3 regions of the Pseudorhodoferax sp. LjRoot39 genome follow, and region 2 is predicted to be linked to each of the others. Evidence: predicted binding sites of a transcription regulator. Region 2 holds the regulator's gene; each other region holds the start of a gene.
The links. The regulator LexA, encoded in region 2, represses DNA repair genes until DNA is damaged. The targets are predictions, from matches to a motif close to ACTGTATNNNNATACAGT.

Region 1 (3,864 bases), on a different contig from region 2:
GCGCGTCGCAGTCGACCGCGAACTGGCTGCCGTGGATGATCTGCAGGCCCCGCTCCTTGGCTTCGACGTGCGCGCGTACGGCTCCAGCCATGGAGCACTCGTCGCACACAGCGAGCGCGCTGTAGCCCAGCTTTTGCGCGCGCTCGACGAGCTCCTCTGGCCAACTTGCGCTCTTCAGGAAGCTGAAGTTGGACATGCACCGCAGCTCGGCATAGCCGGGAATGCCGGTGCGCTGGTCGGTGCTCACGAGAACGACCCGTGCAGGTACCAGGCTGCTGCATCGCCGCCGAGATGCTCGTGGAAGACCCACAGGAAGCCGGCCCGAGGGCTGCGCGCGACCCAGTAGTCGCGCACGACCGTGGCCGTGGTCTCGGCGTCCACGTCCTTGATGCGATGCCACCAGCCGCCTTCGATGCGGTGCGGGCCGACCCGCAGCTGCAGGACACCCTGGTACATCGGCTGGTCGCCACGCATGGCCAGGCGCAGCGGTGTCGGCAGGATGAAGTTGGGCTGCGGAAACCGGCTGCGCCGCGCCCTCTTCTTCGGCAAGGGCAGCGGAGCTGGCTGCCAGTGCGTCTGCCACTCCAGGCGATGGTCTTCCACGAGCACGGGCCGCCGAACCTTGTCCGGACCCAAGCGTGCCGCAACGCGCTCCAGCACCAAGGTCATCGACTCGCCCGACTGGGCGGCATCAGGAAGCAGGGACTTGCTGAGCTCCTCCAGGGGATGGACGTCCAAGGCTTCCAGCTCGATGTCGCCCGCCGGCGCGGCCAGCTTGGTCTTGGCCAGGTTTTCCGCCAGCAGTCGGCACAAATGCTCCGGGTCCCGCATCGCCGAGGCCGTGCGAATGGTCAGCTCGCCACCCTCCCCTGCCCCTCGCGGGCGCATGGCGTCGTGCATCCATCGCAAGACGAAGGCGCTGGTGCCCGAGTGCCTGGCCGCGAGCCAACCGCACAGCTGGATGACGAGCCGGCGCGCACCGAACAGCAGCGCGGGAGCGGTGTCCACGCGCGACATCAGTTCCTGCCGCGCGCGAAAGGTCTCCGGCAGCACTTCCCAGACATGGGCTTCTGGCCTGAGCCCGTAGGCCTGGTCCATCGCCAGCAACAAGCTCTTGTCGAAGCGGCGGCTGATGCCGCCACGCGGCAAGGCGCGCACATCGCCGAGGATGCGGCAACCCAGCTGCGTCAGCGTGGTCAGGTGCGGCCGCACGGCTGCGATCACATCCATCGGCAGCGCATCGAGCATGGCCGTCACCGGACCACGTACGCCGTTCTCTTTGCCGGCGCGTGCGAAAGCGATCGCGCCCAAGCTGGTAGGCGCCCAGGCGACCTGGCGTGCGTCCAGTTCGGCAGCCTGTCCAACGATACGGTCGCGCAGCGCGCGGCGGCCGCCGTGCAGACGCACGCTCCCCTCCACCTCGAGCACCACTGCGTCTTCAACGATGGCCACGCGCGGCGAGAACTGAAGCGCCCATGTCGAAAGTCCGCGCAGCTGCTCATCCGATGGCGGCGTGCTGGGGTCGGAGCGCAACAACAGGGCTGCCCACAAGCTCATGGGGGGCCTCGCGACGAGCAGGAGATGTCGAACGCCGCATGCGCGGCGTCAGCACGGAGGCCAGGCCTCCGGGGATGGATGGCAGCACCAGGGGCTGCTCGTGCGGCGGCCCGCGACGCTTGAGGATGCGCACGGAGAGGTCCCAGTCGTCTCCCGGCTCGGCGTGGACGCGCAGCGGCGCCGCGGACGCTTCATGTCGTGCAGCCTCGGGGCGGCAGAGAAACACCGGCCCTTCACACGCGAGCGCGCACACCTGCAGCCGCCGTAGCTGGTCCGATCGGACTTTCGGCAGCCAGGCGATTACGGCCCCGGCCGCGTTCGACTTGATGAGCTGCTCGGTGGTCCACAGCCGCTCTGCGGGAGCATCGGCTTCGATCCAGATGAATTGGCGCTCGTCCAGGCCCATGTGCTGCAGGCCAGGCAAGTGCGGGTGTCGGGGCGGGCCGATGACCACGACCTGGCCGCCAACCTGAACGACTTGGCTCAGCGCAGGCGTGAGAAGCCGCCACTCGCTGACGGACGGCTGCGCCGCAAGGACTTCGGTGACCGAACGGCGCGGCCAGCCGCCACCCGGCAGCTCCGCATCCAGCGCCGTCCATCCCGACGCCACGGTCTCAACGACTTGGTGGCCGAGCTCATCGCCACGCCAGATCGCTTCTGCGACGTGCCGTGCGAGCTGCAGCGGCCCACAGCCATCGTTGGCGGTGCGTGGAACGTTGAAGGCAGGAACGGCGGCCATGATCTAGAATAACTGTACATCAATACAGTATCACGATCAGAAGGCTGTGTCTGTCGGCGGCGTTGAATTCGATGCCGCAAGCCAGCCGACGTCATCCGCAAAGATGCAGAACGACCTGTTTGCCGACGAGGACGTCGGCGCGATCCCCGGCCTTCGGTACCAGCCCGACTTCCTGTCACGGACGGAAGAAGCCCAGCTGCTCGAAGTGATCGGGACGCTGCCGCTGCACCCTGCGAAGTACAAGGAATACCTCGCGCGTCGCCAGGTCATGAGCTTTGGCGGCAGCTACGATTTCGAGACGAACACGCTGCGGCCGCACCTGCCCTGGACCAGCGCCTGGTGCCGCTGCGTGACCGTGTGGCTACGTGGCTGGGCGTGTCACCGCAGAAGTTGGTGCAAGTCCTCGTGGCCGAGTACGCGCCGGGAACGCCGCTGGGCTGGCATCGCGATGTGCCCGACTTCGAGGTCGTTGCCGGCGTCTCGCTCGGCAACGATGCCGTGCTGCGGTTCCGCCCCTTTCCGCCCGATGAAATAGCCAAGCGCCATGCCGTGCAGCTGACCGTTGCGCCGCGCTCGATCTACAAGATGGAGGGAGCAGCGCGGTGGGGCTGGCAGCACTGCGTGCCGCCTGTGAAGGGCCGCCGCTGGTCCATCACTTTCCGCACGCCTGTGGCTGCCATGTCGTGATCCCAATGCACAGCAGCTGCTGTGCCGCTGTCCATCCTGCAGCGGGCCTCGGCATCGCCGCTGGCACATGCGGCGGCAGGTCGCGCGCTGACCTGGCGCGCCGCCTGAGAAAATGCCGCTCTGCACCAAACTGTTTTGCGATGACGACTCTGAATGAACTGAAGACTGAACTGGCCAGGGTCGACCAGCTCCTGCACACGACCTGGCTGCAGGAACGAGAGAACGCCAGGAGGCGCATTGCCGAGCTGGCGGTCGAGTTTCAGGTGAGCCCGGCCACCGTGCTGCGTGATGTCGAATCGGCGCTACACAAGGCGGAGCCTGCTCCGGCAGTCCTCCGAGCGCCGAACGTCGACTTGCCGCTACGCACGCAGGGGACGCCGCGGCACATCGAGACGAAGTACCGCAACGCCGCGACCGGCGAGGCCTGGACAGGCCGAGGCCCCCGTCCGCGTTGGCTGCGTGAGGCCTTGACGGCCGGTGCCCATCTTGACGACTTTCTTGTGCAAGACGCGGCAGGTCGAGATCAAGGCGATCCTCTGCGAGAGTTTCAGGACGTCGCCCGTCGGGCCCACCTGGCCGAGAAGGCGTAGCCGCGCGACTGCAGAGCGCGTGCGCGTCTGCTAGGACGTGCGCCCGGCCGGGGGCACAACCGCATGCGTGTAGTACGGACGCACACGCCTGTCGAGGATCGCATCCTGCGCGTCAACCTCTTGGCGTGATGGCCGCAGCCAGGCGTCCAGATCTTCGGGCTGGATGGGGCAGATGCACCGGTCGTGGCCCACGGCAGCGATTTCCGGCGGCGGATCTTCGGTGATGATCGCGAACGACACCAGATCGGGCTGACCGGGCCTGGACCAGCGAGACCACACGCAGGCCGCCAG
Region 2 (3,864 bases):
GCGCGCATCGCGCCCAAGTCCACGCGCTGAGGTCCCGGGGGGCTACCGCCCCCTCGAGGCCTTCAGCGGCGTACCTGCAGTGAGCCCGGGTTGACGATGTTGGTGGGCGTGCCGCGGATGTAGTTCAGCACGTTGTCGAATGCGGCGTTGAAGTACATCTCGTAGCTCTGCAGTTCCACATAGCCGATGTGCGGCGTGCAGATGCAGTTCTCCAGACGCAGCAGCGCGTGGCCCTGCAGGATGGGTTCGCTTTCGAACACGTCGACGGCAGCCATGCCGGGGCGGCCGCGGTTCAGGCCGGCCAGCAGCGCATCGGGCTCGATGAGTTCGGCGCGCGAAGTGTTGACCAGCAGCGAGGTCGGCTTCATGCGCGCCAGGTCGTCGAGCTTGACGATGCCGCGTGTCTCCTCGTTGAGGCGCAGGTGCAGCGACAGCACGTCGCTGTTGGCGAACAGCTCCTCCTGGCTGGCCGCGATCTGGTGGCCGTCGGCCAGCGCGCGCTCGCAGGAGCCGGCCCGCCCCCAGACCAGCACGCGCATGCCGAAGGCGCGTGCATAGGTGCTGACGATCTGGCCGATGCGGCCGTAGCCGAAGATGCCCATGGTGCGTTCGCGCAGCACCGTGCCCAGGCCGAAGTTGGGCGGCATGGAGGCGGTCTTCATGCCGGATTGCTGCCAAGCACCATGCTTGAGGTTGCCGATGTACTGCGGCAGACGGCGCGTGGCCGCCATGATCAAGGCCCAGGTCAGTTCGGCCGGTGCCACCGGCGAGCCCACGCCTTCGGCCACGGCCACGCCGCGTTCGGTGCAGGCCGCCACATCGATGTGCGGGCCGACGCGCCCTGTTTGCGCGATCAGCTTGAGGCGGGGAAGTTTCTCGATCAGCGCCCGGTTCAGGTGGGTGCGTTCGCGGATCAGCACAAGGATGTCCGCGTCACGCAGCCGGACCGACAACTGTCCCAGGCCCTTGACGGTGTTGGTGTAGACCTTGGCCGCATAGGGTTCGAGCTTGGCTGCGCATTCGAGCTTGCGCACCGCGTCCTGGTAGTCATCGAGGATCACAATGTTCATGCGGCCATTGTGCCTCGCGCCCCCATGGCGCCAGGGCGCCAGCGGGTATGGCGCCCACGCTGGGCGCTGCTCCCATGCCGCGTCGTCAGTGCCGTGTGGACGCGGATTCCACTGCGGCCAAGCGGTCCAGTTCTGCGCACACATCGGCCATGCGGCCGGAGATGACCATGCGGCCCGCCGCCGTGCGGGGTTGGTGCGGCTCCAGCACGCGCAACACGCGCAGGGCCGGTGTGGGGCGGGCCACGGCGGGCACCACCTGCAACGACCGGCGGCGCAGCCGCTGCTGCAGGCGGCCCGCCAGCCGCGGACCGAACTCCTCAAACCACTGCGGCAACCGGGCCACGCGCACGGCGGTCAGCATTGCGATTCCCATTTCAAACTCCTTCCGTCCATCGGGCGGATTGGGGCAGGATTGGTTGAAAGGCACAGCACCAGGGTTGCCGCGCGCTGCGCGGCGGACGCCCGCCACCTGACACTGTGCGAAAAGGCTTGGGGGCCTACATCAGCATGGTGTTGCGGATCAGCCCCACGGCCAGGCCTTCAATCTCGAAGGGGTCGCCGGGCTCCACGAAGATGGTGGGGTAGTCGGGGTTCTCGGGGTGCAGTTCGATGCTGTCGGCGGTGCGCTTGTAGCGCTTGACGGTGACATCGTCGCCGAGTCGGGCCACGACGATCTGGCCGTTCTTGGCATCCTTGGTGGCGCGCACGGCGAGCAGGTCGCCGTCCATGATGCCGGCGTCGCGCATGGACATGCCGCGCACCCGCAGCAGGTAGTCGGGCTTGTGCTGGAACAGGCTGCTTTCCACGTAGTAGGTCTGGTCCACGTGCTCCTGCGCGAGGATGGGCGAGCCCGCTGCCACGCGGCCGATCAGCGGCAGGGCCAGTTGCGCCAATTCCTGCAGGGGCAGCGTGAACTGCTTGCTGCGGCGTTCGTTGACCGAGCGCAGCATGTCACTGCGCAGGCGGATGCCGCGCGAGGTGCCGCTCACGAGTTCGATGACGCCCTTGCGCGCCAGGGCCTGCAGGTGTTCTTCTGCGGCGTTGGCGGACTTGAAGCCCAGTTCGGCGGCAATCTCTGCACGCGTGGGCGGGGCGCCAGTGTTCGCGATGGCGGCCTGGATCAGTTCCAGGATCTGTTGCTGGCGTGCCGTGAGCTTGGCCGGAAATGCAGAAGAGGCGTCTGGCATGGCAGTTCCTTGTGCGACGTGGTACAGCTACCCTATGGGCTGGAGCGACACAGTGGTCTGTGTAAATTTCCAGTACCTGTATTTTCAATCAGTTTCTACAAGCATGCAAGCACCAGACGTATTTCCAGGGGCATCCCCGCGCACGCTGCTCGTCCTGGGCTCGGGCGGAACCATCGCGGGCCTGGCGCCGCGTGCGGGCGACACGCTGGGCTACCAGGCGGCCCAGGTCGGCGTGGCGCAGCTGTTGGCGGGCTTCGAGGCGCCGCCCGGCTGTGTGCTGCAGGTCGAGCAGGTGGCGCAGATCGACAGCAAGGACATGGATGCCGCGGTGTGGCTGCGGCTGGCGCAGCGCTGCGCCGAGGCACTCGCGCGCGACGATGTGCAGGGCATCGTGATCACGCACGGCACCGACACGCTGGAGGAGACGGCCTACTTCCTGCAGGCGGTGCTGGCGCCGGCCAAGCCGGTGGTGCTGGCGTGCGCGATGCGGCCTGCCAACGCGGCCATGCCGGACGGGCCGCAGAACCTGCGCGACGCGCTCGCCGTGGCGGCGCAGCCGGGTGCGCACGGCGTGGTGGCCGTCTGTGCCGGCGTGGTGCATGCAGCGTTCGACGTGCGCAAGGTGCACGGCTACCGGCTGGACGCCTTCGGCTCGGGGGACGCCGGCCCGTTGGGCTATGTGGAGGCGGGCGCCTTGCGCCAGTTGCGGGACTGGCCGCAGACCGTGCCCACGGCCGGACTGCTGGCACGGCTGCCGGCAGTGCCGCAGGCCTGGCCGCGGGTGGAGATCGTGTTCAGCCACGCGGGCGCGAGCGGCGCCGGTGTCGATGCGCTGGTGCGCGACGGCGCGCGCGGCATCGTGGTCGCTGCAACCGGCAATGGCAGCGTGCACCATGCATTGGAAGCGGCCCTGCTGCGCGCACAGGCAGCGGGCTTGCGCGTGCTGCGCGCCAGCCGCTGCGAGCAGGGGCGGGTGATGGGAGGAGGGGGCGACGCGCTGCCCGGGGCCGGGGCGCTGTCGCCGGTCAAGGCGCGGATCCAGCTGCAGCTGGACCTGCTGGGCGCCTGACTCAGGCGGCCAGGGCCGCGAGTGCGCGCGCGGTGATCTCGTCCACGCTGCCGGTGCCGTCGATCTTGCGGTACTTGGGCGCGTGGGCCGGGTCGTCCTTGGACCACTGGGTGTAGTAGTCGATCAGCGGGCGCGTCTGCGCGCTGTAGACGTCCAGGCGCTTGGTCACGGTGGCCTCGCTGTCGTCCTCGCGCTGCACCAGCGCCTCGCCCGTCACGTCGTCCAGGCCTTCGACCTTGGGCGGGTTGAAGCGCACGTGGTAGACGCGGCCCGATGCCGGGTGCGAGCGGCGGCCGCTCATGCGTTCGATGATGGCGTCGAAGGGCACGTCGATCTCGAGCACGAAGTCCAGCTTGACGCCGGCCGCCTTCATGGCGTCGGCCTGCGGGATGGTGCGCGGGAAGCCGTCGAACAGGAAGCCCTTGGCGCAATCGGGCTGGGCGATGCGCTCCTTGACCAGGCCGATGATGATGTCGTCGCTGACCAGCGCGCCCGAATCCATGACCGACTTGGCCTGCAGGCCCAGCGGCGTGCCGGC
Region 3 (3,864 bases), 1.1 Mb from region 2:
ACCGGCTGATGGTCCAGCTGCCCTCGCGAACGCCCTCCTTGCGCAGTTTATCGAGGATGGCGGTCAGTTCGCCAGCGTCCAGCGCGTAGGTCTTGGACGCGGGCTTCTTGCCGCGCGCCGGTGCGTCCACGCGGAACAGCGGCGGGCGTGCGACGAACACGTGGCCGGCCTCGATGAGCTTGGGGAAGTGACGGAAGAACAGCGTCAGCAGCAGCACCTGGATGTGCGAGCCGTCCACGTCGGCATCGGCCAGGATGCAGATCTTGCCGTAGCGCAGCCCCGACATGTCTGGGCTGTCGTTCGGGCCGTGCGGATCGACACCGACCGCGACCGAGATGTCGTGGATCTCGGTGTTGGCGAACAGCCGGTCGCGCTCCACTTCCCAGGTGTTGAGCACCTTGCCGCGCAGCGGCAGCACGGCCTGGCATTCCTTGTCGCGGCCCATCTTGGCGCTGCCGCCGGCCGAGTCGCCCTCGACCAGGAAGACCTCGTTGTGCGAGGTGTCGCGGCTTTCGCAGTCGGTCAGCTTGCCGGGCAGCACGGCCACGCCCGAGCCCTTGCGCTTCTCGACCTTCTGGCCGGCGCGCTGGCGCGTCTGCGCGGCGCGGATGGCCAGCTCGGCCAATTTCTTGCCGTAGTCCACATGCTGGTTCAACCAGAGTTCGAGCGCTGGGCGCACGAAGCTGGCCACCAGGCGCACGGCGTCGCGCGAGTTCAGCCGCTCCTTGATCTGGCCCTGGAACTGCGGATCCAGCACCTTGGCCGACAGCACGTAGCTGGCGCGCGCGAACACGTCCTCGGGCAGCAGCTTGACGCCCTTGGGCAGCAGCGAATGCAGCTCGATGAAGCTCTTGACGGCCGTGAACAGGCCTTCGCGCAGGCCGGCCTCGTGCGTGCCGCCAGCGCTGGTGGGGATCAGGTTGACGTAGCTCTCGCGCACCACCTGGCCTTCTTCGGTGAAGGCCACCGACCACTGCGCGCCCTCGCCTTCGGCGAAGGTCTCGTTGCTGTCGGCATAGCCCTCGCCCTCGAACAGCGGGATCACCGGGTCGGCGTTGAGCGTCTGCGAGAGGTAGTCGGTCAGGCCGCCCTTGTACTGCCAGGTCTGGCTGTCTCGGGTTTTCTCGACCGTCAGCGAGACCGTGACGCCGGGCATCAGCACGGCCTTGCTGCGCAGCAGGTGGGCCAGCTCGTTCATCGGCAGGGCTTCGCTGTCGAAGTACTTGGCGTCGGGCCACACGCGCACCGAGGTGCCGGTGCGGCGGTCGCCCTCGCCGGCCTTGCGCACGACCAGCGCCTCTGTCACGTCGCCGTCGGCGAACACCAGGCGGGCCACCTGGCCCTCGCGGTGGCTCGTGACTTCCAGGCGTTTGGCCAGTGCGTTGGTGACGGACACGCCGACACCGTGCAGGCCACCGGAGAAGCTGTAGGCGCCGCCCTTGCCCTTGTCGAACTTGCCGCCCGCGTGCAGGCGCGTGAAGACGAGTTCGATCACGGGTGCGTTCTCTTCGGGGTGCATGCCGAAGGGGATGCCTCGGCCGTCGTCGTCGATGCCGACGGAGCCGTCGGCGAACAGCGTCACGCGGATGCGCTTGCCGTGGCCGGCCAGGGCCTCGTCGGCCGCGTTGTCCAGCACTTCCTGGACCACGTGCAGCGGGTTGTCGGTGCGCGTGTACATGCCGGGCCGCTGCTTGACGGGCTCCAGGCCTTTGAGAACTCGGATGGAGGCTTCGCCGTACTGCGGCTGTGCCTTAGCGGAGGGTTGGGTTGCCATGGCGCGGGATTGTAGGGTCGTCCAACGACATCACTGGATGCAAATACAGAGAAGAGCACCTGGGCGACGGCAAGGGTCACGCAAAAACACTACAGTGCGCGCCCATGACAAGTACAACGAAGACCAGCCTCCCGCTGGCCCGCATCCTGATCTGCGGCGGCCTGATCGTGACGCTGTCCATGGGCATCCGCCACGGTTTCGGCCTGTGGCTGCAACCCATCACGCAGGCCAACGGCTGGACGCGCGAGGCCTTCGCGCTGGCCATCGCGGTGCAGAACATCTCCTGGGGCATCGCCGGCATCTTCGCCGGCATGGCGGCCGACCGCTTCGGTGCCTTCCGCGTGCTGCTGGTCTGCGCACTGCTCTACGCGCTGGGCCTGGTCGGCATGGCGCACGCCACGACGCCCTTGACGTTCTCGCTGTCCACCGGCGTGCTGCTGGGCATGGCCCAGGCCGGCACCACCTACGCCGTGATCTTCGGCGTGATCGGGCGCAACGTCTCGGCCGAGCGGCGTTCCTGGGCCATGGGCATCGCGGCCGCGGCTGGCTCGTTCGGGCAGTTCCTGATGGTGCCGGTCGAAGGCTTTTTGATCGCGCGCTTCGGCTGGCAGGAGGCGCTGGTGATCCTGGGTGCGGCCGCGCTGCTGATCGTGCCATTGGCCTTCGCGCTGCGCGAGCCGGGTTTCGCGGGCACGGCGCCGGTCAAGCGCGAGCAGACCATCGGCCAGGCGCTCACCGAGGCCTTCAAGTACCCGAGCTTCCAGCTGCTCATGGCCGGCTACTTCGTCTGCGGCTTCCAGGTCGTCTTCATCGGCGTGCACCTGCCCAGCTACCTCAAGGACCACGGCCTGTCGCCGCAGGTGGCCAGCTACGCGCTGGCGCTGGTGGGCCTGTTCAACGTGTTCGGAACCTATATCGCCGGCACCCTGGGCCAACGCATGCCCAAGAAGAACATCCTGTCCTTCATCTACTTCGCGCGCGCCGTGGTCATCACGGTGTTCATCCTGGCGCCGCTCTCGCCCACGAGCGTCTACCTGTTCGCCGCCACCATGGGCGTGCTGTGGCTGTCCACGGTGCCGCCGACCACGGCCGCCGTGGCCTCGATCTTCGGCATCCAGCATTTGTCCATGCTGGGCGGCTTCGTGTTCTTCTCGCACCAGATCGGCTCCTTCCTGGGCGTCTGGCTGGGCGGCTACCTGTACGACCGCACGGGCAGCTACGACGTGGTGTGGATGATCACGATCGCGCTGGGCGTGTTCGCCGGGCTCGTGAACCTGCCGGTCAAGGAAGCGGCGATCCAACGCGGCGCGGCGCTGAAGGCGACATGAGCATGGCGCATCTCCTTGCCCGGACCGCGGCCTGGTTGATCGCGCTGGCCGCCCTGGCCTGCGTGTTCGCGATGTACCTGCAGCCCGAGTTCATGGTGGGGCTCGCCAACCAAGTCTGGGCCTGCTTTTGAGCGCCGTCACGCCGCCCGCCCCGCTCCACCCGCCGTCGGCCTGGGTGCAACGCTGGGCGCACCTCATCCGGCCCGGCGGCCGGGTTCTGGACCTGGCCTGCGGCCAGGGCCGCCATGCCTACTGGCTGCACGCGCAAGGGTTCGCCGTCACGGCGGTGGACCGCTCGCCCGAGGCCCTGGCCAGCCTGGCGCCGCTGGCCGCTGCCGGGGCCGAAGTGCTGAAGGCCGAACTTGAAGACGGCCCCTGGCCGCTGGCGGGCCTCCAGTTCGACGCCGTGGTCGTCACCAACTACCTCTGGCGCCCGCGCCTGACCGAGGTGGTGGCCGCAGTCGGCCCCGGCGGCGTGCTGGTCTACGAGACCTTCGCATCGGGCAACGAGACGGTGGGCCGGCCAGCACGGCCCGAGTTCCTGCTGCGCCCGGGTGAGCTGCTGCAGGCCACCACCGGCCTGCGCGTCGTGGCCTACGAAGACGGCTTCCTGCACGACCATCCGCGCTTCGTGCAGCGCATCGCAGCGGTGCGCGAGCAGCCGGCGGAACTCCCGGCGCGGCACCGGCTCTGACCCCTTCCCAGCCGGACCGGCTGGGTAGAATGCGCGTTTTTCCGATTCAGACCGCGGACATGACCCCC

Region 1: a site for LexA is predicted at 2,308-2,325, ahead of imuA (translesion DNA synthesis-associated protein ImuA). Genes of this name have one in related genera too.
Region 3: a site for LexA is predicted at 1,807-1,824, ahead of ACSQ4M_RS30280 (DNA topoisomerase IV subunit B). Genes of this name have one in related genera too.

The regions. Positions count from the first base shown of each region.
Region 1 covers NZ_CAXUQL020000002.1:183,950-187,813, reverse strand. Annotated here, with positions in the region: partial or broken gene ACSQ4M_RS36010 (error-prone DNA polymerase) at 1-196, opposite strand, end outside; gene ACSQ4M_RS36005 (Y-family DNA polymerase) at 244-1,557, opposite strand; gene imuA (translesion DNA synthesis-associated protein ImuA) at 1,499-2,296, opposite strand; gene ACSQ4M_RS35995 (alpha-ketoglutarate-dependent dioxygenase AlkB) at 2,636-2,983, shown strand; gene ACSQ4M_RS35990 (H-NS histone family protein) at 3,124-3,573, shown strand; gene ACSQ4M_RS35985 (SOS response-associated peptidase family protein) at 3,604-3,864, opposite strand, start outside.
Region 2 covers NZ_CAXUQL020000001.1:5,357,625-5,361,488, reverse strand. Annotated here, with positions in the region: gene ACSQ4M_RS25005 (hypothetical protein) at 1-30, shown strand, start outside; gene ACSQ4M_RS25000 (D-2-hydroxyacid dehydrogenase family protein) at 63-1,070, opposite strand; gene ACSQ4M_RS24995 (hypothetical protein) at 1,156-1,443, opposite strand; gene lexA (transcriptional repressor LexA) at 1,568-2,257, opposite strand; gene ACSQ4M_RS24985 (asparaginase) at 2,361-3,326, shown strand; gene adk (adenylate kinase) at 3,328-3,864, opposite strand, start outside.
Region 3 covers NZ_CAXUQL020000001.1:6,483,063-6,486,926, forward strand. Annotated here, with positions in the region: gene ACSQ4M_RS30280 (DNA topoisomerase IV subunit B) at 1-1,774, opposite strand, end outside; gene ACSQ4M_RS30285 (MFS transporter) at 1,879-3,102, shown strand; gene ACSQ4M_RS30290 (hypothetical protein) at 3,105-3,233, shown strand; gene ACSQ4M_RS30295 (class I SAM-dependent methyltransferase) at 3,230-3,796, shown strand; gene dapA (4-hydroxy-tetrahydrodipicolinate synthase) at 3,856-3,864, shown strand, end outside.